DNA from 3 places in the Lysinibacillus sp. FSL K6-0102 genome. Region 1 is predicted to be linked to each of the others. Evidence: riboswitches for the same ligand, from Rfam matches in the RefSeq annotation. Region 1 holds a riboswitch; each other region holds the start of a gene.
What was found. A riboswitch is a leader RNA that binds a small molecule or an ion and turns the genes downstream of it on or off. The one in region 1 is predicted to bind S-adenosylmethionine.
Positions count from the first base shown of each region.

Region 1 (11,041 bases):
GTCACGTTTCCTATTGATGGGTGGGATACACTTTTAGCTGAGTCACAACCAAGTGCAGAGACATTATACGAGTGGTTAAATGGCAACGAAGTAGAGAGGCTAACATCCATCCGAGCTGTTTGTCAGATGATACAGCGGGGAATTACACCAACAACTATGATAGACGAAGAAAAATGGCGTCCTTTGCTGGCGTATTGGGTTGAACATGAGGTGCTACGGAAAAATAAACAGCTGTTTAGCCAAGCGCTTAGTTGTTTGGAAAATTGGTTATTAAAATGCTATATGCGACTAAGGAGAGAATAGATTGAACCATTTTACGATATTTGCTTCCAAAAATGATACAGATGATATTCAGGATAAACTATCCGATGTGTTGGCAAAAAGCTTCATTATTGAAAAAGATGATAACGAATATTTATTAAAATCAAGAGGTTTATTTAATAAATATAGATGCTCCATAAATATTTTAACTGAAGATACGCACCCTGATTATTTTGTAAAAAATATACCTGGGATGATGGGCTTTTACGATAAAATTCCATTTAAAGATGAACAGCTAAAAGAACGCATAATGATTCAAATATCAGTGCTCAATACTGTCGTTGCAATCGAAATGAACAAAGAGATGACAGAAGACCATATGCAGCAATTTATAAAATTACTAGCAAGCATAGGGGGGATTGGTTTCCTATCAGATGGTACTTTGCTGGATCAGAACGGTATGGTTATTGTTTATCCTAATGGAGAATCAGGTCCATCTGATTTTCAACCACATGCTTGTACAAGAAAGATACATGCACAAGAGGTCACATCAGCACAGGGAGAGGCACGAAAAATTAGAACGATAGCCTTTTTAAAAGAGAAGAACATACCTTATGCGGCATCGCTTCCTCAGCTACCACCAGTAGAAAATCTTCAATTTAAAAGCCAAGAGGATATTGCAAGAAGAGCAGTTGCCCTGTTGATTGTTATTCAATTCGCTTGTGATGTAGCACAGAAGGGTGATATTGAGGAGTCTAGAGAGTTCTTTACCAATATGCTACACACATATGAGGTGCATGAATTTTTAACGGAGCATGAAAAATTCTTTCTTGAGGCTCAGCATCCTGGTGCTCAAGAAGCGGTCAATATATCATGGCAATATGAAGCCTATTGGACACTTATTTGGGCATTGGGACTTGTGGAAGAGCTAAATTTCCCTGACGATGTATGTGATTGTGAATATGCAATTCAAGTAGTTTCTCGTTGCGAGACATTTGAGCAATTTTATGGTCAAACGGTACTGCGCAGTAAGGAAGATATAGTGGATGAGGCGGATAAAATTTACAGATTACATTGGGCTTGTGTAGATAGCCGCATCAATGGACAAGAAGCTCCTTTAGCATTAAATGAAAGTGTTGTGATGGAAAGACGGAGAGGCTTATTTTGGATGATTGGATATCAAGGCGAAGAATGGGATACTATATCGATGGATACTTAAAATAATAGCAAACTAGGAAATCTAGTTTGCTATTGTTTAATAAGAGAGATTATTTGATATAAGTTGGTTTATTCACCTGATCTATTAAAAGTATACCATCGTATTGTTCGCGCGGAACAAGACTTTCCTGTATCATTCCCCAACTATAGGATAAGCGTGGTTCAAACATCCATGAGTTGCCTCGTTCATTTTGTCGATTGCGTAAATCGATGAATGTGTAAGGTTTATTTGTTGAAGACAGAATATCTTCAATAGATCCTTTGACAGGAGGTAAAACAGGCATAGGTTCTCCCATATTATTAGCTGTCTCTCCACTAGTCATGTATAGACCTAATACATAGCTATATTTCTTATAGATATCAGGTAAACGTTCCCCCATTAATTTAACTGGGTAAGGAGATCCCATTACATCCGATTGTGCTTTACGAATATGATCGTTATGAGCCCATACAATAAACTTTTCTGTTGGGTACACCTCTTCAGCTAACCAAAGTAAGTTCTCCATCATCGCTTGATCTCGCCATTCCATAGTTTGCAAAAATGATTCTATATTATTTTGTTCAATGTCGATATTGGACTGAATTGTTAACTCTATATATTCGTCTGCTAGTCGAATACGATCTGCTAGAGTGCGATCCATTAGTTTTACAATATGAGGCTCTTTTGGATAAGCTGCCTGTAGCTCTTTTTCTTTGAATTGTATTTGTGATTGTACCTGTTTATATACATCAATTATAGTAGCCTTTACTTTTTGATAGCCCTTCAAATCTTTTCCCGAGCTCCATTCAGCAAGTTGCTTCTCAGCTTCATTGAATTGCTGAGCCAACTTAGGGTTTTGCAGCCAATCTCCGTTCGTAAATGCTCCTTGCTGTTGAATATCGAAGCCAGTAAGTACAAGAGGTTGCTCTGTTGCTTGAGTCGATTTTGCATAGTCAAACAGAGGCAAAGTTTCTTTTGTCCACCAAACGCCGAAAATGGCATCCTTCATTGTTTGTAGAGCTGCTTGTTTATCAATTTGTCCTTGAGCATTCATCACATTACCCATACCACTTTCAAAGGCAAGGACATTATAGCCCATATCTTGATGTAAAAATTGTATTAAACGTGTTTTCGCTAGATTGAATTGCGCCACTCCATGAGAGCTTTCCCCTAAAAAGACAATACGTTTATCATGTAATAAAGGTTTTAGCATCTCTAAATCGTCAAATTTGTTGGCGGGAATTTTTTGTCCGTCAAACGTTTCAGGCTGGATGGATGACAGGCTGTATGCATGGTCATTCGCCCATTTTTTCCAATCAAGTAATGTTTCATTAGAAGTCCTAGCTTGTTTGACAGCAGAATCGTTTTTAATAATCTGCTCATTTACAGGGACAGCAGCAGAGACATTTACTACTCCACTTACTGTCATTAAACTTGCCAGTGCAAAACTTAATAAAACCTTATGTTTCCTAGCTTTCCTCATTAATTATCAGCCCTTCACTTTATATTGATACTAATTATAGAAAGGCAAGTTTAAAGTTTAGGAAGAATTTGTTTAAAATTAGTTTAAATTTAGTATGTAAAAAAGAAAAACACCTCCAATTGATGGAGATGTTGGAATGCTATTTATAGTGATACGTACTTGCTCTTACATGGTTACGTTGAATTTGGTTAAACCATGCACGATCCTTTTCTTCTTGTTTTAATGTCCCAACAATGGAGGAAGAGCAGCTCACGCAAATTTTAGCTTGCGTAATCTGTCCACATCGTTCGCATGGAGCCCCTAAATTAGGAAAAATGGAGTTCTTTAATTTTCCTGCTTTTACCCATTTGTAAAGCAGCTCAGATGATACGCCTGTTAGAGCGACAACTTCTTCGTTTGTTAGGTAGCGATTATTTTTTCTTAATAAAAAATGATGTAGCTCTGAAAATATATCCTCTTCTCTCACATCAATTTTCTTTTGAAATAGCAACATAATTAATCATCTCCTCGTCCCATTAATTAATGATTTCATTAATTGTTATGGGTTGTTCGTCATATTTATAATTTTCCCAACGATTGCGTGCAAGCTTGCGATATTTTGGCGAAACATTTCGATCAGCGATTAAGCGTGAAAATCCTTTTTTTGCTTCAGGAATATCACCAAGTCGAAGGCTTAATTCAGCATGTAAAAACTGAATTCTCTCTCCACCTTCTTGATTAGAGGCAAAGGATTTACTATAAAAGTCTCTAGCTGCAAAAAGATAACGCTTTTCGGATTCTTCGTCCTTTTTTAATCGATAGAGCCAAGCAATTTTTAAAGCGAAATTCGCCATTAAAAGAGATTCTTCCATTGATGCACGGGATACTAAATAGGCGAGCTTAAAACTGATAATGGCATCATCAATTGTACGTTCCTGACAGATATCCATAGGTTTCTGGAGCTCTTTAATGTATAGTTCATCAATGAGTAGCATGAAAGGTCCATATGTCCGTGTCATAGATTTATGGTAGGCATAACCACAATGTGGACATACGGCAACTTCATATAGCAAAGGGTTTAGGCCATCGTAAACAGGCATGAAATCCGTCTGTTCTTCGATAATTTTATATCGATTAGGGCGAACTTTATAAGTTGTAAACTGCTTTTTGCAAAATTTACAATCCACACTACTTTCATAGTAGTAAATGTTAAATGCCATAAGAATCAACTCCTTTGCGTGCACTAAAATTTTATTTCTTTTGTTCTATTTATACGTAAGATTTTATCGTTCAATGTATTTAAGATATTATCTTTTATTTTAACAATTTTGTGTTCTTTGGTATACTCCTTTAGAATTATTAAATAAAAATATTCAAGGAAATTTTAGTTAAATATTATTATAAATACGCTTGTAATAGTTTTTATCGGTGGTGCAAAAGGAAGTTATATAGTTTGCTTAAAGTTTGTCAAAATACTTTCACATATTTCATGGGAGAAAAATTATAAATTGGTTCTAAATGACTATGAAGGAAGTGCTCAAAATGAAGTATAATATCGTGTTTTTTGATGTAGACGGCACATTGATTAATTACGAGGATGGCTGTGTGGAAGAAAGTACAAAACAAGCTATTCAGCTATTGCAAGAAAAAGGAATCCATCTTGTAGCGGCTACTGGAAGACCCTTATCTATGTGCTATGAGTTAAAAGCGCTGGGGATTGAAACCTTTATTACTGCAAATGGGGCCTATGTGAAACATAAGGATCTTGTCATACATAAAACTCCGATTGCCAAAGAAATTGTCCACAATGTACAGGCGTTTGCACAGGAACAGCAGCATAGCCTAACATTTTTTACAGAGCAGCTATCCATGAATAGCATACAAAGTCCAGTAGCTTTAAGAGCGATGCAAGAAACTTTATCTTTACGGGATTTTCCACATATAAATGAAAAAATTGTAGATGAAGAGGTTTTTCTCATGTGTCTATATGCGGATGAGCTGGCTGAAAAAAGATATACTAGCCAAGTTTCGAATATATTTTTACAGCGTTGGCATCCTTATATTGTGAATGTATTACAGCAGGATGTTTCGAAGTCTATAGCTATTAAAGCGGTGCTTGATCATTTCAATATTGACCCTAAGAATGCGATTGCCTTTGGGGATGGGGATAATGATATTGACATGTTGGAATATGTAGGAGTAGGAATTGCCATGGGAAATGGTAGTAAAGCTCTAAAAAGTGTTGCGAATTTTGTTACAAAGACATCTACGGATGGCGGTATCAATTTTGCTTTACGTCAGCTTCAAGTCATTTAGAGCGCTGAGGCTACACTATATATAGCAGGTAGATTTTAATAAATTTTAGGTGGGATGATTTATGGCACATCACGTGCAGTCTCTAATTGAACATTACGGATACTTTGGAATTATCGTGATTCTAATTGGAGGTATTGTAGGGGTGCCACTTCCTGATGAGGTGTTTCTAACTTATGTAGGCTATAGTGTTTACCGAGAAAGTCTTGAACATATTCCTGCTTTAGTCAGTGCAATGATTGGTGCGGTTGGAGGCATTACCTTAAGCTACTATATTGGTTATCGTTTTGGCTTACCGTTATTGCAGAAATATGGGCCTAAAATTCATATTACAGAGCAAAAAATTGACTTTACGAAAAAGATGTTTACAAAAATAGGACCTACCCTATTATTAATTGGCTATTTTATCCCCGGGGTACGCCATTTGACAGCGTATATTGCGGCTATTAATAATTATCCTTATAGAAAGTTTGCGCTTTTTGCCTATACAGGGGCATTTATCTGGACGTTCACATTTATATCATTAGGAAAGATGCTTGGAGAGAAATGGCGATTTGTTGGATACTATCTGACTCATTATAGTATCTATCTTATCCTTTTATTTATTGTAGGGATGCTCATTGCTTACTTTCTATTCAAAAAAAGAAATGGACAAACATAAAAGTCGGTATACGCTATACCGACTTTTATGTTATGGCAAAATAGCAAATGAGCGCACAGGGAAACCAGATGCTTTTTCTGGCTTAGGTACGATATTGAAGATGATAGCGCCTTTCGCAGGTAGCTTGTCTAAATTCGTCATTAGCTCAATTTGATAGGTGTCTTGGTCAAGTACAAAATATTCGCCATCTAGCTTGCCATTTTTACGAAAATCAGCAGCAGAGTCCGTATCGAAAGTTTCATGACCAATTGCGCTTACCTTGCGTTCTTTTAGTAAAAACTGTAAAGCTTCTAAACCCCAGCCAGGGATATGGTTATGTCCATCTGCATCCTTATTACTGAAAGCCTCTTTATCTGGCCAGCGCTTACTCCAATCTGTGCGTAATGCTACAAATGTTCCTGCTTCAATTTCTCCATGCTTGTCCTCAAAATCAAGAATATCTTCAACACTTAATGAAAAATCATGGTTGCTCGCAGCCTCTTGTGATTTATCAATAACAACAAGGGGAAGAACAAGCTCTTTTAGTTCTAATTCTTCTAAGTAGCGAGTATCTCGCACAAAATGAATGGGTGGGTCGATATGTGTGCCATATTGACCAGGGAACGTGAATTGTTGAGCGAAGAAACCGTCCTTATGAGAAAATAACGTTTCAAATTTAGCGTCCTCAAACATAAAAAAATGTGGTGAATTAGGGCCGAATGTATGTGTTAAGTCAACCCACTGTTTCGATTTTAATAATTGCAATGCTTGTAAAAGTTCATTAGACATCGATTTCCCTGCTTTCTGTAAAAATAGTTGTAAATAAAAAGGAGTCCCCTAATAGAAGAGGACTCCTGCTGCAACAACGGTAGTTCTTCTTCTCATCTTCAAGGCTGATCATTTTGCCAATTGGAATTAGCACCATACTGTTAGCTGGTTGCTGAGACTTCATCGGGCCAATCCCTCCGTCTCTCTTGATAAGAAAAGTAATATAAGAATTTTCAGAAATAACAATACAAATACTTTAGCATAGTTTTTTATAGTTTACAAGTTCACTAGGAATTTTCACCAATTCAAATTTAAGGTGACTCCACAACAATCATTATCAATAAGACGTATTCTAAAACTGTCTGGTGTATAGTTTGTTTCAAATTTCATCGTAATGCCTGTTGATGTGATTAATTTTTCAACCTCTGTTTTATTTGAAAGTTGAGCAGCATTCATTAAATCATGTGCGAATTGTTGGGAGCTATCTATTTTATCCGTAAGTAATTGGGCTTGCTGCATCATCGCCTTTATCCGTGATGCTGAAGCTTTTAATTTGTGTGTATCGACAGGTGGAAAAGGATTATTGGTCGGCATTGCTAGATGTTGCGAAAAGGGTCTAATGGCAAAATGATTAGCGATAGGCGATGTTGGATAATGATAGGGATGCACAAAATACGGATAAGGATTGTAATACAAGGTCATTCCTCCTATCCTATAACTGATATCCTATCTTATGTAGCAAAACGGCTTTCGGTGTTATTAGCAGTGCAATGTTTGTCCTAATCATTTAAAAAGGAAGCTAAAGTAAGCTTCCTTTTAGCCAAGTACATTTAAGACATCATCAATTTTTTTACTATGTGATAAAATGCCATAATTCATCCATGTTAAAAAGTCTACTTCATAGACACAGTTGCTTTTAACGGCAGCTAGGTTTTTCCAAGTAGGAGTTTTTAAAATAGCACGTTCCTCATTTTCATAAATGGAATGTTGTTTATCAAAGGTAATAAATAAATGATCAGCATCTAATTGCAACAATTGAGCAAATGTCAGTTGTGCTTTACGTTGATTGTGCGGAATACTCCATACTAGTGAATGTGGCATTAAACCTAAGTCACGATATAAAATGGGGCCCGTATAGCCACATTCAGGACCCGCATATAGAGTAATACCAATGGCTGAAATACGGAGAAATGCTACACTTTGCCCATAAACAGATTTGCTAAGAATTCCTTTTGCTTGTTGTACTTTATCTTCATATTGTAGGATTACGTCTTGCATCAAGGAGGTTTTTCCTGTTAGATCTGCAATTTTAAATAAAGTAGATTGCCAATTTTCTCCAGGGTGTGAAAGATGGCAGACGGGGGCTACTTCATCTAAGTGCTGAAAGGATTCCCAACGCTCTACACCAGAATCTAACATAATTAAAGTTGGCTTATAGTAAAAGAGTCGATCCATTTCTCTATTTTGTACATCGATATCTGGCACTTTCTGTAGACCTAAATAGTCTTGTTTTCCCCATTTTGAATGACTGAATTGAGCAATTGGCGTAATCCCAAGCGCAACAAAGAAATCTTCTAAGAATGGTGCAAATACACGTATATGGCTGCTTTGATTTCTTCGATATTGTCCTGGAGAGATGCCGACATGTTCCTTAAAGCGACGATTGAAATAATACTCATTATTAAATCCGACAGACTGGCTAATTTCAAATACTCGATCATTTGTTGTCATTAATAAATGCTTAGCTTTTTCAATACGAAGTTTAGTTAAATAGTGAAGAGGAATTTGTCCCGTAATATCTTTAAAAATGCGCGTATAATTCCATCTTGGTACGTCAGCTAGCTGTGCTAGCTGCTCAACCGTCCACTCTTTTTCAAAATGTTTATGTAAATGGTTAATGGACTGCTCAACAGATTGTCGATCATTTTTTTGCATCTGCTTGGGTATGGTTTGATGTAAGAGTAATAACATCAGCTCTTGAAAGTGTACATGCTGTTCAAAAATCGTGTGTTCATCCTCCGCTAACCGGTTTTGATAGATGACTTCTAGCAGTCTATGACATTGTGAAAAGGGGAGAAGATGTCGTTCGCTGATACTTGTAAAATGACTATATGAATTTTGACTATTGCTGAGATTGACAATGTTGAATTGTAACTGATAAAAACAAAGGTGTTCACTTTGAATGTGGATACTAACCGTGTTATTTGGCGGAATCAATATGCACTTTTCTTCACTAAAATGAATGATGTCATGATCTATTTCTAGCTTTCCGCTACCATTCATTACGATGAAAAGTGTATAGAAATCACTACTAATCAATAACTTTTTTGACGGTTGAATTGAATAAGAGATATTTTGTAACGTATAAACATGTGTTAAGTTACCCATTGATAATTCACCCCTTTTTTTGAATTGGCAGAACAACACAAAGAAAGCCCTCATTAAGAGCTTTCTTTGGAAAATTATTTGACGAACCATTTCTCTAAATCATCATACTTTAGCAAGTTGGCTGTGATTGCGCCAGATTGCCAATATGTGCGATCAGCAATATAAACATGCCCATTTTTTACAGCAGGGAGTGTTTTCCATAGTGTACTATCTAACCATTTAATGGCTTCTTGGTTTTCTTTAGACTCCCATGTTCCGTTTGAAGGGAAAAGGATGATATGATCCGCATCTAATTCCGTGATAGCCTCTTCTGATAAAACCTCGTGAAACTCTGTCATATCACGGGCTAATGGATGTGGTGTTAAGCCTGCCTCTGTGTAAATATAGCCAGAGTAGCGATTTTTAATGCCAAATAACGCTAATGTATTATCTGCTACATTTAGTCGTACAACAGCAACTGTTTCGTCTCCGATTGATTCATCTAGTTTTGCTTTTAAATCGGAAACACGTTGCTCATATCGATCAACCATTTCTTTTGCTTTATCGGAAATATTTAAAACATCAGCTATTGTTTTCGCAATTTCACGTGGATCTTGTAGAATATCTTCTTTCAAGCGGTAAGTAGGCGCTACCTTTGAGTATTCATCATACTTTGCCTTGTCCGCGGCACCATCTACAATGATTAAATCAGGCTTGGCTTGTAATAATGTTTCCATGCTACCAGTAATGTCGAACTCAGGAACATCTAATCCTAAATAGTCCTGTTTTCCCCAAGATGGGTGATACCATTGCACAACGGGTTTTACATCCAAAGCAGTTAAATAGTCTTCCAAATAGATAGCAGCTACACACTGTGGATTTGTAGGAATTTCTACTTTTCCAAACTCGTCTTCTACAATTCTTGTATCTTTAGATGATTGTTCTTCTGTAGCTGTATCCTCTTTTACTTCATTTGAGCCACAGGCACCTAAGACGAATATAAGTGCAAAGAAAACTACAAATGAAAAATATCGACCTCTACGCATTTTATTCACTCCTACAGATTTACTAAAACAGTAAGGGTATTCCCTTAAATTAGAATGATAATCATTCTCGTTTGGTTCAAGTAAATTATAGGATACTACATATCAACAAACAATACACATTCTCTACTACTTTTTTATACAAAATGAAATTCAGAGAGTTATTGTTTTTTGTTATCGAAGAGTAACCATAAAAGTGTAACAATTGCAGCTAGCATAACCATCAGGAATCCGTATATAGGCGTATGCGCCAACGATTGGTGGCGAATAATAAAGCCTCCGATATATGAGCCTAAAAATATGCCAATATTGAAAGCAGAAATATTCAATGCTGAGGCCATTGAAATTGCTGATGGTATATATTTTTCAGATAGTAGAACAGCATATAGCTGCAATCCTGGGACATTCATAAACATGAACAATCCCATTGTCAGCACCATTATTAATCCCATAATAGGTGATTCAAGAGTAAAGCCAATGCCAAGCAATGCCAATGCAAGTCCAACAAAAATAATAAAGATGGAACGTAGTGGATTATGATTAGCAAAATGACCTCCAAGAGTATTACCGATAGCTACACAAATACCATAGACAACTAGAATAATGACGACTGTATGTGGGGAATACCCCATATATTGCTCTAAAATAGGTGAAACATATGTGTAGACAACAAAAGCACCGCCGTATCCAATTGCGGTAATGAAAAGTATTAAGATCATTCGAATATTGCCTAATACTTTGCCAATATCACGAATAGAGATGGGATTGCCTTTCGATAATTGGCTAGGTACTAACATTGCATTACTAATTAAACCGACAATTCCAATGACAACAATAAAAATGAATGACATACGCCAATCCGTTACTTGTCCAATAAATGTACCGAGTGGGACACCTGTTACAGTAGCTAATGTTAAGCCAGTAAACATAAAGGCAATAGCACTTGCTCGTTTATTTGGTTCCACTACATCTGCTGCTATAACAGAAGC
Region 1 is NZ_JBBOPH010000001.1:4,508,977-4,520,017, reverse strand. It holds gene NYE73_RS22980 (SMI1/KNR4 family protein) at 1-303, shown strand, start outside; gene NYE73_RS22975 (DUF4272 domain-containing protein) at 305-1,480, shown strand; gene NYE73_RS22970 (erythromycin esterase family protein) at 1,530-2,942, opposite strand; gene NYE73_RS22965 (hypothetical protein) at 3,082-3,435, opposite strand; gene NYE73_RS22960 (DUF2225 domain-containing protein) at 3,458-4,141, opposite strand; gene NYE73_RS22955 (Cof-type HAD-IIB family hydrolase) at 4,464-5,237, shown strand; gene NYE73_RS22950 (DedA family protein) at 5,299-5,895, shown strand; gene NYE73_RS22945 (cyclase family protein) at 5,926-6,663, opposite strand; SAM riboswitch class I at 6,753-6,858, opposite strand; gene NYE73_RS22940 (hypothetical protein) at 6,940-7,344, opposite strand; gene NYE73_RS22935 (AraC family transcriptional regulator) at 7,459-9,030, opposite strand; gene NYE73_RS22930 (ABC transporter substrate-binding protein) at 9,105-10,055, opposite strand; gene NYE73_RS22925 (MFS transporter) at 10,214-11,041, opposite strand, start outside.

Region 2 (11,041 bases), 670 kb from region 1:
TTTTGATTGTAAAAACGAGGTAACTTGATCATTCACATTTTCATTCAGTTGTGTAGCATTAGCTGTTTTTAAAAAGACTGCTGTTATAGTAAGGCGTGATCTAATAACACTTTCTCGCCATATTTTAAAGTAGCGCTCTACTTCATGTTCTTGCATGATGTCATGGGTGAATTTTATATCATTCATTAGAATCACTCCATCTAGTTTTTTCTTATTATTACTTTCTATCATTTATTTCATAGATTAACAACATTACTATAGTAATAAATATGACTAAACAATATCTAAACATAAATAGACGTCATAAAAAATACATAGTTTCTCATCAATTTAACTACAAATAAAAAAAGAGTACATAAGTCGTTAAACTTATGTACCCTTTTATAAAATTTTTAATTCTTATTTTACCGGTACTACTGCACCTTTCCACTCTTCTAAAATGAAGTCTTGGATTTCTTTAGATGTTAATACTTCTAATAATTTTTTAATTTCAGGTTTTGATTCATCACCTGCACGTACAGCGATGATGTTAACATATGGAGATTCTTTATCTTCAAGAGAAATAGCATCTTCAATTGGGTTTAAACCGTTATCGATGGCAAAGTTAGAATTGATAAGTACTGCATCGCCTTCATCGTTTTCGTACATTTGTACAAGCATTTCTGGGGCAGTATTTGCATCGAATTTAAAGTTTTTAGGATTTTCTTCAATATCCTTTAATTCTGCTGCTGTTTTATCAATGCCTTCTTTTAATTTGATTAAGCCTTTAGCCTCTAACAATGACAGCATACGACCATGGTCAGATACTGAGTTAGAAAGTAAAATTGTTGCGCCTTCAGGCAGGTCTTCTAACGTTTTATATTTTTTAGAGTAAATACCGATTGGTTCAATATGAACGCCACCTGCATTAACGAAATCATAGCCATTGTCTTTAATTTGTAGCTCTAAGTAAGGAATGTGCTGGAAATAGTTTGCATCAATATCTTTTGACTCTAAATCTTGGTTTGGTAGAACATAATCTGTATACGTTTCAATTTTAAGGTCTATGCCTTCTTTAGCTAAGATCGGTTTTGCTTTTTCTAAAATAACTGCGTGTGGTGTATTAGAAGCACCTACTTTTAATGTTACGTTTTCTTTGCTATCTGTTTGATCGCCAGATGCTGATTTTTCATCTTCTTTTTTATCTGTACCGCAAGCTGCTAATGCTAGTACAAGTATTGATAAAAATAATCCTGCTAATAACTTTTTCATTTATGACACTCCCTTTTATTTGTTTAAAATATGTTAGCGGTAAAAACCGGAATAACCACTTTTTCTTGCTAGCGTTTATCAATTTTCTCGGTAATTAAATCACCAATCCATTGAATAATAAATACGACTACTAAGATCAAAATAGTTGCCATTAATGTCACATCTTGGCGATTTCGCTGGAAGCCGTCTAAGAAAGCTAAGTTACCAAGACCACCTGCACCAATAATTCCTGCCATCGCTGTATAACCTACAAGAGCAACAGCCGTTACAGTGATACCAGAAATTAAAGCTGGTAATGATTCTGGAACCAATACTTTCCAAATAATTGTAGAAGTTTTTGCTCCCATTGAACGGGCTGCTTCAATCACACCTTTATCAATTTCACGTAACGCAATTAATACCATACGAGCATAAAACGGTGCTGCACCGATAATTAAAGCAGGTAACGCCGCATTGGCACCGCGAATTGTACCTAGTAAAAACTTCGTAAATGGAATTAATAAAATAATTAATACGATAAATGGAATGGAACGGAAAATATTAACGAGTGATCCTGTTAAAAAGTTAACGATTTTATTTGCCCATAACTGATTGGGGCTAGTTAGAAATAGAACAATACCAATGACTAACCCAAGAATAAATGTCACAACCGTTGATATAGCTGTCATGTATAAAGTTTCATACGTAGCTTGCCACATATTTTCCCAGTCTACATTCGGAAAGAGATTAGTTAGCATTTTCAATCACCTCCGTCTGTACTTCCACTGTATTTAAATAACGAAGGGCTTCAGTGACATTTGTCTGAGAGCCATCAATTTGCACAATCAATGTACCATATGCACCATTTTTTGTTTGTGAAATATTTCCGTGAACAATACTTACTTCTACATCAAATTGTTTCACAAGATGTGAGATGACAGGCTGTTCTGTTTTTTCACCAACAAAAATCAATTTGACAAGTTGTCCAGTTGGATAGTTTGTTTTAATTTGTGCTACCGTATCTTGTGTTTCCTTAGTGTCGGTAATTTGAGATACAAACTTCTTAGTAATAGCCGCCTGTGGGGCTTGGAAGACTTGTAATACCTCACCACGTTCCACAATTTCGCCTGCCTCCATCACCGCTACACGATGACAAATTTTGCGGATGACATGCATTTCGTGGGTAATCAGGACGATTGTTAAGCCTAAGCGTTCATTTATATCTACGAGTAAATCAAGAATGGCATCCGTTGTTTCAGGGTCAAGTGCGGATGTCGCCTCATCACATAGTAAAACCTCTGGATTATTCGCTAATGCACGTGCAATTCCTACACGCTGCTTTTGTCCCCCGGAAAGCTGGGATGGATATGCCTTATCGCGCCCTTCTAAGCCTACAAGGGCAATTAATTCCTTCACACGCGCTTCACGTTGAGCCTTTGGGAAGCCTGCGATTTCTAAAGGGAATGCAATATTTTCGGCAACTGTTCTTGACCAAAGTAAATTAAAATGCTGGAAAATCATACTTACCTTTTGTCTAGCTGCTCTAAGCTTTTGCCCTTTTATCGATGAAAATTCTTGATTGTTCACCGTTACTGTTCCTGCTGTCGGTTTCTCTAAACCGTTTAATAAACGAATCATGGTACTTTTACCAGCACCACTATAGCCGATAATGCCAAAAATTTCACCTTTATTAATAGTAAGGTTGACGTCTTTGACTGCCGTTAATTCGCCATTTGCTGTTTTGTATTTCTTTGTAATATTTTGAAGCTGGATCATAGCGAATACTCCTTTTCTCATATAGAAAACCCCTTCACTCACAGACAAGTAGAAGGGGTCACGTATGATACGTTAAACCGTTCTCTCATCTTTCAAAGAAAAATCTTTGGGTGATTTGGCACCTTTTCACATTGTGATGGTTGCCGGGCTTCATAGGGCACTTCCCTCCGCCACTCTTCATAAGAGTTCGATATATTTAATGTTTTAATAATATATTTGATACTTTACCACGCTAGTAAAGTTCAGTCAATTGATTTTTTTAACAATTCATATAAAAATGGTACGGATTGAAAAGCATAAATCTTTTCTGTCACTTTTCCGCCATCACTGATGAGTAGACAGGGAACACTTTCAATTTGATGCTCATAAGCTATGTGTTCCAAAAAGTTGATATTTGCTTTACCCATTTGTAGCTGTGGCAGTAATTGCTCAATAATGGACATCATTTTAGATGCCACTGCACACGTTCCACACATCGGTGTATATAAATAAAATGCAGTTTTCTCTCCCGACTGTTTAGCCGCTTCCCACTGCTCTATTGACCATTCTTCCATTTACTCACGCAACCTTACAAAATATATTCATTATGGATTGAAAAATGTGCACGCAGTAAAATCATTGCTAGCACTTTTCTTGGTGTCGTTTCTACTTCCTTGTATGTTGGCATTGTGCGCAGATGCTCAGCCTCTGGATAATGTCTGTCCATTAATGCACGTAGCTTATCACCAGAAGTATCTGCATCAAAAAAAGTAAATAGCTCACAGCCCTCATAGGGATCCAGTAGTTCTTCTAATTGATGCACACCAATTGTACCATTCGTACATAGTATTGTAACATTCTCATTCAAAATAGGCTCAATTTGTAGCTTATCTGAGCGCCCTTCTACTATCAAGCATTTTCCCTCGAACATTACGCCACCTCCATTTAGAGATCCCCACTTATAAGTCATTATATAACAAAAAACGCCGGTAGTTTCCGACGTTTTTCGATTATGGCTTGTCTTATTCAGCGATCATTTCTTCGTATTGCTCTGCTGTCATTAGTTTCTCAACTTCTGATGCGTCAGCAGGCTCAACAACGATCATCCATGCTTTTTCATATGGTGATTCATTAACGAATTCTGGGCTATCTTCTAAATCTGCATTTACTTCAACTACAGTACCTGAGATTGGTGCATATAATTCAGAAACAGTTTTTACTGATTCTACGCTACCGAATGGATCATCTGTTTTGATTTCGTCGCCAACTTGTGGAAGCTCAACGAATACGATATCTCCTAATTCAGATTGTGCGAAGTGAGTAATACCAATACGTACTTTTCCATCTTCTACTTTTACCCATTCATGTTCTTCAGAGTATCGTAAGTCTTTAGGTGTGCTCATGCAAAAAACCCCTCCATAAATATGTAATATATTCACTTTCAGTGTGCCATACTTCTCCTATAAATACAAGGTTTAATACGGTTATTTCCAAGCTTGCTCAAAATCTACTTCTTTAAAACCTAAAGTAACTTTTTTTCCATCTGTCACGATGGGACGTTTAATTAACATGCCATCTGAAGCAAGTAGCTCAAGCTGCTCATCCTCCGTCATTTCCGCTAACTTGTCCTTTAAGCCAAGCTCACGATATTTCATGCCTGAGGTATTAAAAAATTTCTTCAAAGGCTGTCCACTAGCTTGCCAAATAGCTGTTAGTTCTTCTTTAGTGGGAGGTTGCTCTGCGATATGTACCTCTTCATAGGAAACCTCATGCTCATTTAACCACTTCTGTGCCTTTTTACATGTTGTACATTTCGGATAATGGAAAAATTGAATCGTCATTACAATGCTCCTCTTCTGTCTTTTTCTGTAGTATACCATCATAGTTGTTTTCAATGGTGAACTTCACTCTTTTTTGTAAGTTTATCCACCAGTTGTGCAAATTTATCCGCTCCTTTTACGATTATCCATCTCATATAAAAAAACCTAGCTATCTTTTGCAGATAGCTAGGTTAAATTTGCACTATTATACAATATATTTTTCAGCATCAATTAATTTAACGGAAGCCTCACGCTTCTTCGCAATTAAATTGTATGGATTATTACGCGTTAGCTTACGCAGTGCAGATAATGTCATACGGGCTGCATCGCCATCCGCTGAAGCAAGAATTGTGTCTTTTGCTTCTTTTTCGATTTCTGCGAATGCTTCTTGGCAGAAAATTTGTGTGTATAGCAATTTTTGGTGTGCTTTTTCAGCACCGTCACGAGCAATTGCTTTTTCTGTACGTAAGACAGCTGATTCCATTGCAAATAATTGGTTAGCTATATTCGCAATGTTTACCAATACTTCTTGCTCTTGATCAAGCTTTGCACCAAAGCGTTGTGCTGCTAATCCTGCAGCTAATACAGCAATCTTCTTGGCATTTTTCACTAAATATTTTTCTTGTGCTAACGGCTCTGTACCGATATCCTCTGGCATTAGCATAAGCAGCTCTTGCTGTAAATTTTGGGCAACTTGTAATAATGGTAGCTCACCCTTTAGCGCCTTTTTCATAAATGTGCCAGGTACAATCATGCGGTTAATTTCGTTTGTACCTTCAAAAATTCGATTAATACGAGAATCACGGTAAATACGCTCTACCTCATATTCAGCCATAAAGCCATAACCGCCATGAAGTTGGACAGCTTCGTCAGCAATATAGTCTAAAGTTTCTGAACCGAATACTTTAGCAATAGAGCATTCAATGGCATATTCAGCAATCGCTCCTGCAATTACTTTACCTTGCTTTTGCTCTTCTAGGCTTAATTGGCTTAAGCGATCCTCAAATAGGCCCACAGTACGATAGTTTAATGATTCTGAAGCATACAATTGAGAAGCCATCGTTGATAATTTTTCTTTTGTCAGATTGAAATCAGAAAGCTTTGTCTTAAACTGCTGACGTTGGTTTGTATACTGAATAGCTAACTCCAATGCACGTTTCGATCCGCCAATTGTGCCCACGCCTAGTTTATATCGACCAATGTTTAAAATATTGAACGCAATGATATGCCCACGACCAATTTCACCTAATAGATTTTCTACAGGTACTTCGGCATCTTCCAATACTAATGTACGAGTTGATGATGATTTAATCCCCATTTTCTTTTCTTCAGGACCAACTGAAACACCATTGTAGGCACGTTCTACGATAAAGGCGGAGAATTTATCGCCATCAATTTTTGCGTAGACCACAAATACATCAGCAAAGCCTGCATTCGTAATCCACTGTTTTTCACCATTTAAAATATAATGTGTGCCAGCTTCGTTTAATTTTGCAGTCGTTTTTGCACCTAGAGCATCTGAACCTGAACCTGGCTCTGTTAATGCATAGGCAGCGATTAATTCACCTGAAGCAAGCTTAGGTAAATATTTTCTCTTTTGATCTTCATTACCGAATAGAACAATTGGTAATGACCCAATACCAACGTGAGCACCATGTGTGATAGAGAAACCACCTGCAACAGACATTTTTTCAGCGATTAAAGCTGAAGAAACTTTGTCTAATCCTAGCCCTTCGTATTCTTCAGGCACATCTGCTCCAAGTAAGCCTAATTCGCCTGCACTTTTTAGGAGACGCACTGAATGCTCAAATTCATGGTGCTCTAAATTTTCCACTACTGGTAAAACTTCATTTGTAACGTATTCCTCTGTTGTTTTAGCAATCATTTTATGCTCGTCAGTGAAATCTTCCGGTGTAAATACACGATCTAATTCCACATCTTCAATAAGAAATCCGCCGCCTTTAATGAAATCAGTTGTTTTTTCAGTCATGATTAATTCCTCCCAATATATCTTTTTGTTAGTTGATTCCCCTAATGATCATGTATAGAAAAGCTTGACGTATACAATGTTCGGAGGCAACCGTAAACAGTACACCTCAAGCTGATCTAGCAAAAATTATAGAATTTTAAATACGCCAGCAGCACCCATGCCGCCACCAATACACATTGTCACTACACCATATTTCTTCCCTTGACGCTTCAATTCATGAATTAGCTTTAATGTTAAAATAGCTCCCGTTGCGCCTAGTGGATGACCTAATGCAATCGCTCCACCATTGACATTGACTTTCTCTTGGTCGATGCCTAAATGACGTACCACCTGTAATGACTGTGAAGCAAATGCTTCATTGATTTCCCATAAATCAATATCTTCGATGGATAAACCTGCAATTTCCAACGCTTTTGGCACTGCCACGATAGGCCCGATACCCATTACTTCAGGAGGTACACCGCCAACTGCAAAGCTTAGGAATTTTGCCATTGGTGTCAGTCCTTGCTTGTCAGCCTCTTCACGATCCATTACTAGTACAGCTGCTGCACCATCAGAAGTTTGAGAGGCATTGCCCGCCGTTACACTGCCTTTTACGTGGAAAGCTGGACGTAGTTTGGCTAAACCTTCAACTGATGTACCTGGACGTACACCTTCATCTATACTGAATGTGAATTTTTTCACTTGTGGTTTATTGTTATCGTCTACGTAATGCTGTTCCACTTCAATTGGTACAATTTCATCATTGAATTTACCTTCTTTAATTGCCTTTTCAGCAAGCTCATGCGAGCGAACAGCAAAAGCATCTTGGTCTTCACGACTAACATTATATTGACGAGCTACTTCCTCAGCTGTATGCCCCATGCCCATATAATATTGTGGAGCCGTTTCTGCTAAAGTCGGATTTAAACGTGGTGTATTCCCTACCATCGGCACCATACTCATGGATTCTACACCACCAGCAAGAATAGCCTTTGAGTGTCCTAGCATAATTCGCTCTGCTGCATAGGCAATCGCCTGTAAACCTGATGAGCAAAATCTATTAATCGTCAGAGCAGGGGTTGTATCTGGTAATCCAGCAAGTGCCCCAATACTACGTGCTACATTCATTCCTTGCTCTGCTTCTGGCATTGCACAGCCTAAAATTAAATCATCAATTGGCCCTTCATAGCCTGCTCTTTTCAATGTTTCCTTGACTACAACAGCACCAAAATCATCTGGTCTTACTGTTGCTAAAGAACCTTTTTTTGCTTTTCCAATTGGAGTTCGTGCTCCTGCTACAATAACGGCTTCACGCATCGTATTAATCCCCCTTTGTTTCATGTGCAAGATTGATTTATTTCGTCAATTAGTTACGAAGTGGTTTACCTTTTAACAGCATGTGTTGCATTCTCTGCTGTGATAGTGGATCAGCAACAAGACTAAGGAATGCCTCACGCTCTAAGTTCAATAAATATTGCTCATCGACTAATGTGCCGTACGGAACCTTTCCACCTGCAATAACATAAGCTAATTTTTTAGCAATTTTTAAATCATGTTCGCTAATAAAGCCTGACTCAAACATCCCTTGCGCACCGATGAGTAATGTACCATAGCCTGATGCACCGACCACTGGCACTTTTGTTGGTACAGGTGGTTGATAGCCCGCTTCGTAAAGTGCTAATGCCGCCTGCTTCGCATCATACAATTGATGATCTGGATTAACTGAAATACCATCCGCAAAGTTTAGGAAATTATTTTCACGTGCTTCCTCACCAGATGTTGAAACCTTCGCCATCGCAATTGTTTCAAATACTTTATTAGCAATATGTTGATAGTCTACCTCTACGCCGTTTGGTAAGCCCTTTAGGAATTTCTGATAGAGTGCTTTATTTCCGCCACCACCTGGGATTAATCCAACCCCTACTTCCACTAAGCCCATATATGTTTCCATTGTTGCTTGAATATGTGCAGCTGGTAAGCAAACCTCTGCTCCCCCGCCTAATGTCATGGCAAACGGTGCTGCTACAACAGGCTTACGTGAATATTTAATTTTCTGCATAGCATCTTGGAATGCTTTAATGACGAAATCTAGCTCAAATATATTATCATCCTGAGCTTCTACCAAAATCATTCCTAGATTTGCCCCAACACAGAAGTTTTTCCCCTGATTACCGATGACTAAGCCCTTATAGTTAGCCTCTACTTCATCTACCGCAAAGTTAATCATTTGAATAATATCCAAGCCGATTGCATTGGATTGCGAATGGAACTCCAGTAATGCAATTCCATCCCCTAAATCTATTAAACTAGCACCTGTGTTTGATTTAATCACACCATGCTTTTTCTTATAACGTTTTAAATTAATCTCTTTTTCATTGACTGGCACTTTCACATATTGTGAACCATTATAGTAAGCTAAATCTCCGTCTAATTCTGTATAGAATGTCTCCACGCCATTTGCTAACATCTCTTTGACAAAAGCAGGTACCTCTCGGCCCTCAGCCTCCATTTTCGCCACAGAATCTTTTACGCCTATAGCATCCCAAATCTCAAATGGCCCTTGTTGCCAGCCGAATCCCCATTTCATCGCGTTATCAATGGCTACGATATCATCTGCAATCTCCCCATGTAGCTGTGCAGAATAAAGGAGCGTTGGTGCAAAAATCCCCCATAATAGCTCGCCTGTACGATCCTTTGCATAGGTTAACGCCTTCACTTTATTAGCCAATCCACGAGTTTGTTTTGCCATTTCAATAGAAGGTGTTTTTAATTTTTTGGCTGGACTATACGTTAAGGTTGCTGGATCAATCTCATGTATCTCTTTTCCTTGTTTTAAGAAGAAACCTTGACCTGATTTTGCTCCTAGCCAACCGTTTGTGACCATTTTTTGTAAAAATTCAGGTACTGCAAATACTTGCTGCTCCTCACCTGTTGTTTGATCGTAAACATTTTTCGCTACATGAATGAATGTATCTAAACCAACTACATCTAGCGTACGGAAAGTTGCAGACTTTGGACGGCCGATAAGCGGACCTGTTACAGAGTCTACCTCACCAACAGAGTAACCACCTTTTAACATTTCCTGTAAAGTGATAAGTAAACCATATGTTCCGATGCGGTTGGCAATAAAGTTTGGTGTATCTTTTGCAAGTACAACTCCTTTACCAAGCACATCTTCCCCAAACGTTTTCATGAAGCTAACTACTTCAGGTGCAGTTGTATTGGCAGGAATCACTTCTAATAATTTTAAATAGCGAGGTGGGTTGAAAAAATGTGTGCCAAGAAAATGCTTTTGAAAATCATCTGAACGTCCCTCTGCCATCGCATTAATGCTAATACCAGATGTATTTGAACTAATGATTGTTCCTGGTGAACGAACCGCATCAATTTTTTCATAAAGACTTTGTTTAATTGGTAAATTTTCTACAACAACCTCAATAATCCAATCTACATCTTTTAGTTTCCCTAGATCGTCTTCAAAGTTGCCAACTGATAGTAGTGATAAATTTTTCTTAGAAGTAAGTGGTGCTGGCTTTTGCTTTAATAACTTTTGCAAAGCTCCGTTTACAATACGATTTCTAACAGCTGGATGCTCTAAAGAAAGGCCTTTTGCTTCTTCCTCTTGCGTCAGTTCCTTCGGTGCTATATCCAATAGTAATGTTGGTATACCGATATTTGCTAAATGTGCTGCAATTCCAGAGCCCATCACCCCAGAACCTAGAACAGCTGCTTTTTTAATGTTGTAAGTCACAAGCAATTCCCCCTTATTCTCCCATTGAATGAATAGCCATTCATTTTTTGGCCAAAAAAATATCAAGTGTTCCTTAGTGAATTTTTTGTCCTTTTGTTGAATGAGATTCCCTCCACTCAACCAAGCACGACTAAGGTTTATCTTCGCTCCAAAATGACACTTCTTAATGAATGAAGATAAAACTACTTTTCTGTTTTTAGTGTAGATTATTTTGTCTAATTTAGCAATCTTTTTTCATGAATTATTTTTGCAGTATACATCTTTTTTTGTTTTTAACGAGCTAAAAGAGGACAAGAAGTAGCGATTGAAACGGCCAAACAGAAAACTTTCAGATTGCGAGAAAAATGTGTAGAATGGAAAGCAAGGAGAGTGAATACTTAATGAAAACTATTACTACTGCAGAACAATTTAACGAATTAATCGCTGGCGACCAAAAAGTTTTAGTGAAATTTTATGCTGGCTGGTGCCCTGATTGCACACGTATGAATATGTTCATCGATCCAATCATTGAAG
Region 2 is NZ_JBBOPH010000001.1:3,836,920-3,847,960, forward strand. It holds gene NYE73_RS19530 (response regulator) at 1-186, opposite strand, end outside; gene NYE73_RS19535 (MetQ/NlpA family ABC transporter substrate-binding protein) at 400-1,251, opposite strand; gene NYE73_RS19540 (methionine ABC transporter permease) at 1,320-1,988, opposite strand; gene NYE73_RS19545 (methionine ABC transporter ATP-binding protein) at 1,978-3,006, opposite strand; SAM riboswitch class I at 3,089-3,192, opposite strand; gene NYE73_RS19550 (thioredoxin family protein) at 3,249-3,560, opposite strand; gene NYE73_RS19555 (hypothetical protein) at 3,575-3,916, opposite strand; gene gcvH (glycine cleavage system protein GcvH) at 4,008-4,388, opposite strand; gene NYE73_RS19565 (arsenate reductase family protein) at 4,470-4,826, opposite strand; gene NYE73_RS19570 (acyl-CoA dehydrogenase family protein) at 5,011-6,795, opposite strand; gene NYE73_RS19575 (acetyl-CoA C-acetyltransferase) at 6,922-8,094, opposite strand; gene NYE73_RS19580 (3-hydroxyacyl-CoA dehydrogenase/enoyl-CoA hydratase family protein) at 8,144-10,528, opposite strand; gene NYE73_RS19585 (thioredoxin family protein) at 10,882-11,041, shown strand, end outside.
Region 2: it holds a riboswitch for S-adenosylmethionine, as region 1 does, so the genes downstream of both, NYE73_RS19545 (methionine ABC transporter ATP-binding protein) here and NYE73_RS22945 (cyclase family protein) in region 1, are expected to answer to the same signal.

Region 3 (11,041 bases), 260 kb from region 1:
TTCACATTTTGTTGCTCCACTATGTTTGACAACATTATTAACCGCCTCTTTTAAGCACATAGATAAAACATTCTCTACAAGTGGTGGAACTTGCAGTGCGTTTTTATCCCCCTCAAAGACAAACTCCATTTCAGCTGCCTTTAGTATTTGTGAAATACGCATGATCTCATCTTCAAATTTTGCCGTGCGCATATCTGAAACTAATTCCCGAACCTCTTTTAAAGCAATACTAGCCGTCTGGCGTATATCCTTAATCTCAATCAAGGCCTGCTGGGGATTTCGTTCAATCAGCCTAGAAGCTAGATCACTCTTCAAACCAATCATGGACAATTTTTGTCCTAATGTATCATGCAAATCTCGAGCTATTCTTTGTCGTTCTTCAAAAACAATTAACTCAGCAATACGTTCATTGGCTGTTTCTAACTGTCCCTCTAAATTTTCACGTTTATTTTTGGAATAAAGCGTTAGCGGTAAAAGGACAACAGCTAAAATAGTTAATACAACGAAAGGCAACTGCGATAAAAATAGGTTGAGCTCTACAAAGAATCCAGCACCAGTTGAAATAACTGTAAAGCCAATATGTAGACCATACATAATATAAAAGCCGACGGGTCTTCGGATATTGCCAATAAAAAATGCTGTAAAAATGGACAAATAGACATAGCCATACAAGATGGTCATAATAATGTTTATGACCATTTCAAAGCTAATCCACATATAAACTAAACCGCTTTTCGAATTCATGGCAAATCGATAGAAGATAAAATAGAGCATTAAAAATGTAATGCCTATCGATATTTCGATATAAGATGATTTCCTAAAAATGAAGAAAAACGGTAGGAAACAAAAAATTATCCACAAATATACACTGAGCATCGGACTATTCGGAATAATACTATGCCATTTCCTCAACATAATCTCACGCTCTTTCCTACTTTTCCCTTATTATAACAAGAAAATTAAATTTATGCCTGTACATGCTTTGACCCATATTCTTCTCTTTACATAAAACAGCCATCTCTCTTGCAGAGATGGCTGTTATCAACTAAGCGGCAATACTGCCTCTTGCTTTACGTTTTATAATTTCATTTACTTCTTTAAACGTCACAAATTTACCTTGATCTTCATCATATAACTTGTAACGTAGTGATTCTAAACTCGTACGTAAAGTAATCGTTGTTGCCATGTGTAATGGCGGTGTCTCATTGTGTGCCTTTTCAAGATTATAATTAGGTACACGAGGAGCTAAGTGATGTACATGATGGAAGCCAATATTCCCTGTTACCCATTGTAAAAGTTTTGGCAATTTATAATAGGAGCTTCCTTCAACTGCAGCTTTCACATAATCCCACTCTGAATCGTGTTCAAAATAAGAATCTTCATACGTGTGCTGGATGTAAAATAACCAAATTCCTAAAGAACCTGCAATAAATAAAGTAACGCCTTGCACTAATAAAAACGCTTGCCAGCCCATGAAGAAAATTAAAGCAGCACAAATTCCCACAATGACAATATTCGTTAAAATTGTATTGAGACGTTCCTTCTTCTTCGCATCCTTACGATTAAAACGATTTAAGACAAGAACCATATAAAGTGGGCCTAATCCAAACATCACAAATGGATTACGATAGAAGCGGTACCATAGACGTTGCCCTTTTGAGGCTTGCATATATTCTTCAACTGTCATCATATCAATATCACCGATACCACGCTTGTCTAAGTTTGAGCTTGTTGCATGGTGAATTGTATGTTCACGTTTCCATTTTTCATAAGGGAATGATGTTAGCACCCCAGTAAAAAATCCAACCCAGTCGTTTGCCTTTTTACTTTTGAAAAATGAGCCGTGTGTACAATCATGAAAAATAATAAAAGTTCGTACGACAAAACCTGCTGAAATAGCACTTAAGCCGACTGTTAGCCAAGGTGATACATCCACTAACAAGTAACCAGCCACCCATAATGCAATTAACGGTACAATTGTATTTATAATCTGAAAAACACTTTTACGCGTATCTGATTTGGCAAATGGCGCTACATCTTGGCGTAACTTTTTTGTTTTTTCTTTAATAGTTGCCATCTTTTACTCCCTCGTTTCTTTTTTTCTTATGACCTCATCATAAAACAAGAGTACAAGTCAGTAACAGACGCAAACATCACAAAAAGGATATGACATTTGTCATATCCTTTTATGATTTCGGTCCAGTCAAATGAAGTTGATAGAACACAAGGTCTAGCCATTGTTCAAATTTATAGCCTGCATTTTTAATGGTTCCTGCATATTCAAAGCCTAATTTTTCATGTGCTTTAATACTACCAATGTTTTCTCCATCAATACCAGCAACAAGCGTTTTGACACCATTTTCTTCAGCGATCGCTATCAGCTTGTTCATGAGCTTTTTCGCAATCCCTTTTTGATAATGTTCTTTATGCACATAGACAGAGTGCTCCATTGTATATTTATAACCTGGGTAAGGACGGAATTGACTATAGGTAGCAAAGCCAGTGACAAGCCCATTATCCTCAAATACAAGTAAAGGATTATCAAATGCTTGTTGCTCCCTAAACCACTGTACTTTTTCATCTAAAGTTTGTATGTCGTATCGATAGACAGCCTTGCTTGTTAAAATAATATCATTATAGATAGCCAAAACCTCGGGAATATCTCTTTCTTCCATGAATCGTATCATTCTGCTCACTTCCCTTAACCAAATGTTTTCTTCTATAAAGGAACAGAGATAGACAGTCATTGAATAGACTATCTATCTCCTCTTATTTTATGCCTTAAACATTGAAGTAGCGAGCATCAGGATGAGCAAAAACGATTGCAGATACAGATGCTTCAGGCTCCATCATAAAGCCTTCTGTAAGATGGACACCAATATCCTCAGGTTTTAATAGGCCGAATAGTTTCTCTTGATCCTCCAAGTTAGGACATGCAGGATATCCGAATGAAAAGCGTTGACCTTGATATTTTGCAGCAAAACGATCTCTCATAGTGAAATCTGTTGCATCAGGGAAGCCCCATTGGTCACGAATTTCCTGATGCATACGTTCAGCAAAGCCCTCTGCTAATTCTAAAGCAGTCGATTGCAAGGCATGACTTTCAAGAAATTTCCCAGCCTCTTTTAACTGGCGTGCTTTAGCCATAACTCCTTGACCTGCTGTTACAACCATGAGTGCAATATAGTCCATTTCACCGCTCTCTACCGTTTTTAAGAAATCTGCAAGACATAAAAATGGTTCAACCTGCTGACGAGGGAAGGTAAAACGTTCAATTTCTGTCTTACTATCAGCAGGATCATACACAACGACATCATCACCATCTGCTTGAGCAGGGAAAAATTGATACAAACCTGATGGCTTTAATAGATCACTTTTTAAATAATCATCTACTAAATCCTTGAGCTCTGTTGCTCTTGAATCGCCCGCATCAAGCAATTGCTGGACTTGACCTTTCAAGCCTAAATGGTGTCCTAGTAATGTACGCATATTAACATAAGGATATAAATGAGATACAGAATAGTCTTTTTTCACATGACGTCGTAAATCAGCTGGTAAAAATACTGGCGCTCCTTTTACTGTTCGTGCAGGCTTTATTGTTACCTCTTTTGCCGGACGAGCAGCTCGTTTTTCATCGGCCGCTAAACGTTTTTGACGGGATTTTTCAATTTCTGCTAAGAAATTTTCACGTGTCCCTTCACCCATTAATAGATTCGCTTGCTCTAAGCCTTGCATAGCATCCTTTGCATAAATAACAGGACCACCATATTCATCTGCAATTTTTGTTTCAGTAAAACGACGTGAAAGTGCAGCACCACCTACTAAAATAGGTACATCAATTCCCGCCTCTTTAAAATCCTGAGCAGTAATAACCATCTGTTGCGCTGATTTTACGAGTAAACCTGACAGCCCAATAAAATCAGGTTTTTCCTTACGAATCGCTTCAATCAATTGGGCAGGGGTTACTTTAATGCCCAAATCGACTACCTTATAGCCATTATTACTTAATATAATATCAACAAGGTTTTTCCCAATATCGTGAACATCGCCTTTTACTGTAGCAAGTACCATTTTCCCTTTTCCAGCACTCTCTTCATCCTTCTCCATGAATTGCTCTAAATGAGCAACTGCGGCCTTCATCACACCTGCTGATTGTAAAACCTCTGCTACAATGAGTTGATTATCATTAAATAATCGACCTACCTCAGCCATGCCCTCCATTAAAGGACCATTAATTATATCAAGTGGGGCCTCGAAGATTTCCCGTGCAGCGTCCAAATCCTCAATTAGCCCTTCTTTTGTACCTTCTAATATATAGTAAGCTAAACGACCTTCAACCGTTTTTGGAATATCAGCTTCCGTTTTTTCCTTCTTTTTATCTCGATAAAAATCTGTAAACACTGCTAATGTTTCATCATTTGTATTAAAGAGCAGGTCATTTGCGAGTTTGATTTCCTCTTCAGGGATGGATGCATAACGCTCCAATTTCTCTGTATTAACAATGGCATAATCTAAGCCCGCCTGTGTACAATGATAGAGATAAACAGCATTCAGTACTTCACGACCAACAGGTGGTAAGCCAAATGAGATATTACTTACGCCAAGTACAGTCAATGTCTGCGGCAATTTTTCTTTGATGAGACGAATGCCTTCAATTGTTTCTAGCGCTGAACCAATATACTGCTCATCCCCAGTTCCTACAGGGAACATTAATGGGTCGAAAATGATATCCTCTGGTGCAATCCCCCATTTTTCCGTTAAAAGTTGATAGGAGCGCTCGGCAATTTCGAGCTTTCGATGACGGTCAACCGCCATCCCCTTTTCATCTATCGTTCCAACAACTAATGATGCACCATATTTTTTCACGAGTGGTAATACTGCATCAAATCGTTCTTCACCATCCTCTAAATTAATAGAGTTAATGATGGCTTTCCCTTGTGAAAACTTTAATGCTTCCTCAATTACTTTTTCATCAGTTGAGTCAATCACAAGAGGCACCTTAACCTTTTTTACAACCTCCTGCATAAATCCACGCATATCGGCTAATTCATCGCGATCAGGGTTGGCTAAACAAATATCAATAACATGTGCACCATTTTTGACTTGAGCACGTGCAATCTCTGCGGCCTCCTCAAATTTCCCGTCAATGATTAAATTCTTAAATTTACGAGAGCCGATTACATTTGTTCTCTCCCCAATAAATAACGGACGCATAGAATCGTCATACAATAACGGTTCAATTCCTGATACCGCATGACCATGTGTTTTTTCTGGTAATTGACGAGGTTTTTCATCTTTTAAGATCTCACGAATGGCTGCAATATGAGCGGGTGTCGTCCCACAACATCCACCTACAATATTAAGCCAACCCTTTTCTGCAAAACCTTTTAATTTTTGCGATAGCGATTCTGGTGATTCATGATAACACCCTTCTTCATCTGGTAAGCCAGCATTTGGGTAACAGCTAATATAGCCTGTTGAAAGCTCTGCTAATGAACGAATGTGATCCGTCATAAACTCAGGTCCCGTCGCACAGTTTAGGCCAACTGATAATGGTTTAATATGCTCGATCGAAATATAAAAGGCATCAATTGTTTGCCCTGCAAGCGTTGTACCCATCGGTTCTATTGTTCCTGAAATCATGACAGGTAGCTCTTTTCCCGTTGATGCAAAAGCGCGCTTTACGCCAAGTGTGCCTGCTTTGACATTGAGCATATCCTGACTTGTTTCTAATAACAAAACGTCGGCTCCTGCCTCAATTAAAGCTTTTGCCTGTACATAAAAATTTTCCTCTAGCTCTTCAAATGTAATACCACCTGTTACTGATAACGTTTTTGTTGTTGGCCCCATAGCCCCTGCAACAAAACGTGGCCAATCCGATGTGGAATAACGATCCACTGCTTGTCGAGCAATTTCCACTGCACGCTTATTAATTACTTCTGCTTTTGTGCCAAGATCATATTCATTTAACACAAGAGGCGTCCCACCAAATGTATTTGTACAAATAATATCTGCGCCTGCCTCTAAGTATTTATGGTGAATTTTTTCAATAACATCTGGTCTAGTAAGCACAAGATTTTCATTACAGCCATCAAGTTCCTCGCCACCAAAATCCTCTGCTGATAAATTTTCATTTTGTAGCATTGTTCCCATTGCGCCATCAAGAATTAAAATACGTTTCTCTAGTTGCTCTTCAATCGAGTGCTTAGCCATGTATACTTACTCCTTTTTTCTGTTCATCCAATTGCTTTATATATTTCATCAACTCTAGTGTCACATCGTAACGTAAAAATGGTGTAATAAGGTAAATCCCATTGAAATATTGCGTAGCCACTTCTACTAATTCTTTGGCAATAGCAATCCCTTCCAATGTTGCCTTTTCTTTATCTTCTCCACATGCTTTCATTCTTGTTAAGGCATCTTCAGATAATTTGATACCTGGCACTTCATGATGTAAAAATTCAGCGCTTTTATAACTCGTAACAGGCATAATACCGATGTAAATTGGAGCTTGTAAATGCTTTGTTGCCTCATAAATCTCTACAATTTTCTCTATCGTATATACTGGTTGAGAAATGAAGTAGTCTGCCCCATGCTCAATTTTCTTCTCCAAGCGTGTCACAGCACGATCTAACACACGGACGTTTGGATTAAATGCAGCAGCAACTGAAAAATTTGCTTTTTTACGAAGTGGCTTACCTGAGAAAGAGACCCCTTCATTTAATTGCTTAATTAATTGGATTAGCTCCATGGAAGATACATCATAAACACTTGTCGCACCTGGGAAATCTCCTACTTTTGTTGGATCACCCGTAACGGCCAACACATCATGAATACCTAAAGCATTTAACCCCATTAAATGAGATTGTAGACCAATTAAATTACGGTCTCGACATGTAATATGAGTTAGTGGGCGTACACCATGTGAGCTCTTCAACAATGCGCCCATTGCAATATTGCTAATACGTGGAGAGGCCAATGAATTGTCTGCCATCATAACTACATCTGCACCTGCATCATATAATTGCTTTGCTCCTTCAAGGAACCCATCAATCTCTAAATGTCTAGGCGTATCCAACTCTACTATGACAGAACGTTCACGTTTAACTTTTTCATGAAGAGGCTCATACTTTGTTGGCTCCGCTTCCCGAACAATCTCAATCTTTTTAGGCTTCGCAAGCTTCTCCTGAACCGGTGATAACTCTTCTAAATACTTCTTTGCTGCTGCAATATGTTTGGGTGTTGTACCACAGCAGCCCCCTATTAAACGTACACCTTGATCACGCAATTCAACAGCCGCTCGACCAAAATAATCAGCTTCTGATTCATAAACGACACGCCCATCCTCTAAGTCCAGAAGTGATGCATTTGGATAGGCCGACATAAATGCCCTATTAGGAAGTTCTACACCTTCAAATGCCTGAATTGTATGGTGTGGACCTAGTCGACAATTGACACCAACAATATCAGCACCTAGAGCTTCAAGCTCATGGAGAGCATTATTTAAAGACATCCCATTTTGTAGAACACCGGGCTCATGCATAGAAACTTGTGCAATAATCGGCAATTTTGTTTTTTCTCGTAGCATCTTTAAGGTTGCTGTTAATTCTTCAAAATCATAATAAGTTTCAAGTAAAAGGCCATCTGGATTCCCTGCAAGTAAGACTCTTGCTTGTTCTTCAATAGTCGCTAATATTTCATCCAAGGTTGCATCACTTTTACGAATTCCCCGAATACCACCAATTGTTCCTAAAACAAATTGACCGCCATCAGCCGCTGCTCGTTTTGCGATGGTGATAGCAGCTTCATTAAATTGTTGGACACGTGATTCCAATCCATAGCGAGCTAATTTAATGGCATTTGCACCGTACGTATTCGTTTGAATGATGTCAGCACCAGCCGCAATATATTCTCTATGAATCTTTTCAATTAACTCGGGTCTCTGAACATTCATTTCCTCATGGCAATACTCCAATCCATAGCCATATAGCACTGTGCCTATTGCACCGTCTGCCGTCAATACATGCGTTTTTAACCTTTCAAGCAATCCCATAAAATTAGCCTCTCTTCCTATGTCTCTATATAATAAAAAGCCTTCTTTCATAAAAAAAGAAGGCTTTAACGATTCATCATTGTTGTTCCTTCTCATCTTCGACTCAACGGTCTTCTGGATTTAGCACCTGACAATAAAGTTGGTTGCTGAAGCTTCAATGGGCCAGTCCCTCTGCTTCTCTTGATAAGAATTAAGTATGAATTTTTTAAATAATTAAAAGAATCATATCGTTTACTGACGAATGAGTCAAGACTATTTCACATAACAAAGTTTTTTTCCACTTAAAACCTTAGAAATTGGCAAGTTCCTTTGCAAGCTCTTCACCAATTTTTTTCCCGTTTTGAATGCAAGCACCAATACCTACGCCAAAATACGAGCACCCTGCAATCGATAAATTAGGATATTTCTCATGTAATTCTTGTAGTAATCCTTGTAATGCTTCACGATGCGCTAGATCATATTTAGGCATTTGATCAATCCATTTTGTTACATTCACAACGGTTGGCTGCTCCTCTATTCCTAGGCTCTTTCTCACATCTTCTAAAGCAACTGCTGCCAATTCTTCATCCGTCATGGCGCGTAGTTGCTCATAGGCTGGATTGATGCTCTTATAAAAGAGTCGCACAAGTAATTTATTTTCTTTCGATGTATGCTTCCATTTACGACTAGTCCAAGTTGCCGCATTACAAGTTACGTCTGAATTATGGGAAACAATATAGCCCGTTCCATCTGCTGGCAATTTAGCGTCTGGCACATCAAAACCTAAATAGATAGTAATCGCTGACGCTGTCGTAAATTGGTCAAAATAGCGGTTTAAAGATTCATCCTGTAGCAGATTTTGTACAGTATCGTTCGGTAATGCTAAAACGACATAATCTGACTCAATAATTTCACCATTAGCTAAGGAAATTGTGTAGTTCTTATCTTGTTTTTGAACATTTAGTGTAGTAACACCCTTGATAATTTCTACATCGGATAAGGTTTGTTCAAGTCGATCAATTAAAGAAGATAAACCATTTTTAAAGGATATAAATTTTTTGTTCGCTGCTTTAACAAATTGCTCACGATTCGCATCAAAGCCTTTAATAATACTTCCAAAATCATTCTTATAATCAATTAAATACGGTAAAGTAGAGCCAATAGAAAGCTGATGTAAATCTCCCGAATAAACACCTGCAAGGACTGGTGCAATTTGGTTTTTCACCAGTTCCTCTCCTAAATAGTAAGTTAAAAATTCACCAATTGAACTTTCCTTTGTGAAGCCATTGTTTGGCAATGTTAAATCCTTCAACGCTTCTTTTTTTCCCTGCTCGGAAATAAGTGTACTTTCCTCTAAGGATGCTACACTCATCGGTATTCCGAAAGTTGAATCTGCCGGAATAGCATGTAACTCATTATTCGTATAAATATAAGAAATACCTGTTTCGTTGTAAACTAATTCCGCCTCAAAATCAAGCTCCTGCACGAGTTCCATAACGCCTTGATGACGGGCTACAATAGAATCAGCACCCGTTTCCATGATGAAACCTTGTTCATGTGCTGAATATAATTTGCCTCCTAAATATGTATTTTTTTCTATAAGCACTAGACGAACATTTAAATTATGTTCCTTCACTTGACGTTGCAAATAATGCATTGTACATAGTCCTGTAATACCGCCGCCTAAAACAACAACTGTTTTCATCATAACCGCCCCTATTATTCATTCTTTCTACAGTATAATCCTTTTTTCATTGAAAATTACGTAAACCCTTTACAAATTTAGCAAAAATAGAGCTATTTCATCAGTGAAATAGCTCTTACTTTCTGAATCTCTATAAAATTGATCCTCTATAGCGATAACTTCACAACAAACATTTAAATAGGTACTATAGTGTTTATTACGTCTAAAAATATGAAAAATAGAATGTAAATGTTAGTAGTCTATCCTTTTAAATTTTGCGCAAAGCTCGCTAATTTTTCAGCTGAATTTGTTACCTCAGTAAATGAAGTGCCTAATTCACTTAATATGCCTACAATTGCTTGTATTTTTGTTGCCATACACTCATTTTGATCTTTTGCTTCTGTCATGGCTCCCAATATACTCGTAAATTGGCCTTCAGTTTGTAACATATTTTCTTCACCTGCTGCAACTTCATCTTGAATGTTGGTCAAAGAATACTCTAATTTCTCTGTTCGTTCACCTGTCTTTTTCAATAACAAAGCCACCGCTGTAACAGATTCTTTTGTCTGAATTGATAATTTACGTACTTCATCGGCCACTACGCTAAAGCCCTTTCCCGCTTCCCCAGCACGTGCTGCTTCAATTGCAGCATTTAAAGCCAATAGATTCGTTTGATTCGCAATATTGGTCACAACACTCATAATTGTTTCCATTTCCTTAGACATACCTGATAATTGTTCAATATTTTCTTCTATATCATGAAGAGAATGACTAATATTGAGCATATTTTGTGATTGATTTTTTAAACGCTCGCGACCCTCAAGTGCTTGGTTTTCAGCCAGTGTAGACACATCGAGTGATTTTTTTGCCAAATGTTTAATTTCGTCAGATTGCTTACTTAAGCAGCAAAATGAATTATTGGTTTCCTGCGAGATAGCTGCAAGTGCTTCCGAAGAATCTACAATCTGTCGTTCAATCGCTTCTTTTTCATGAACCATTTTTTCTTTCAGTTGTTCCACAGTGTTTTCAAAAGCTTCTAAAACGAGTTGTTGCTCAAAATTACAAATTTTCGATATAGCTCTGATCGTATTAAATTGATCTTGTGGAAATTCTATATTTTTTTCGACTAAATCAATAAATGATATCGATAAATCTTGGAATGCGCAGATATACCACTGTGTTCTAAGCCCAATGTGGACATGCACCTTTGCAATTTTTACACGCCTTTGGTAATACATCTCATCAATGGTTCCGTTAAACATTTCAATAATATGTTGCCGTAATGTTACTTTAAGCTTTTCTACAGAACTATGATGACTGATAAT
Region 3 is NZ_JBBOPH010000001.1:4,250,479-4,261,519, forward strand. It holds gene NYE73_RS21625 (sensor histidine kinase) at 1-915, opposite strand, end outside; gene NYE73_RS21630 (fatty acid desaturase) at 1,046-2,077, opposite strand; gene NYE73_RS21635 (GNAT family N-acetyltransferase) at 2,187-2,687, opposite strand; gene metH (methionine synthase) at 2,782-6,213, opposite strand; gene NYE73_RS21645 (bifunctional homocysteine S-methyltransferase/methylenetetrahydrofolate reductase) at 6,206-8,053, opposite strand; SAM riboswitch class I at 8,143-8,243, opposite strand; gene NYE73_RS21650 (protoporphyrinogen oxidase) at 8,343-9,737, opposite strand; gene NYE73_RS21655 (globin-coupled sensor protein) at 9,977-11,041, opposite strand, start outside.
Region 3: it holds a riboswitch for S-adenosylmethionine, as region 1 does, so the genes downstream of both, NYE73_RS21645 (bifunctional homocysteine S-methyltransferase/methylenetetrahydrofolate reductase) here and NYE73_RS22945 (cyclase family protein) in region 1, are expected to answer to the same signal.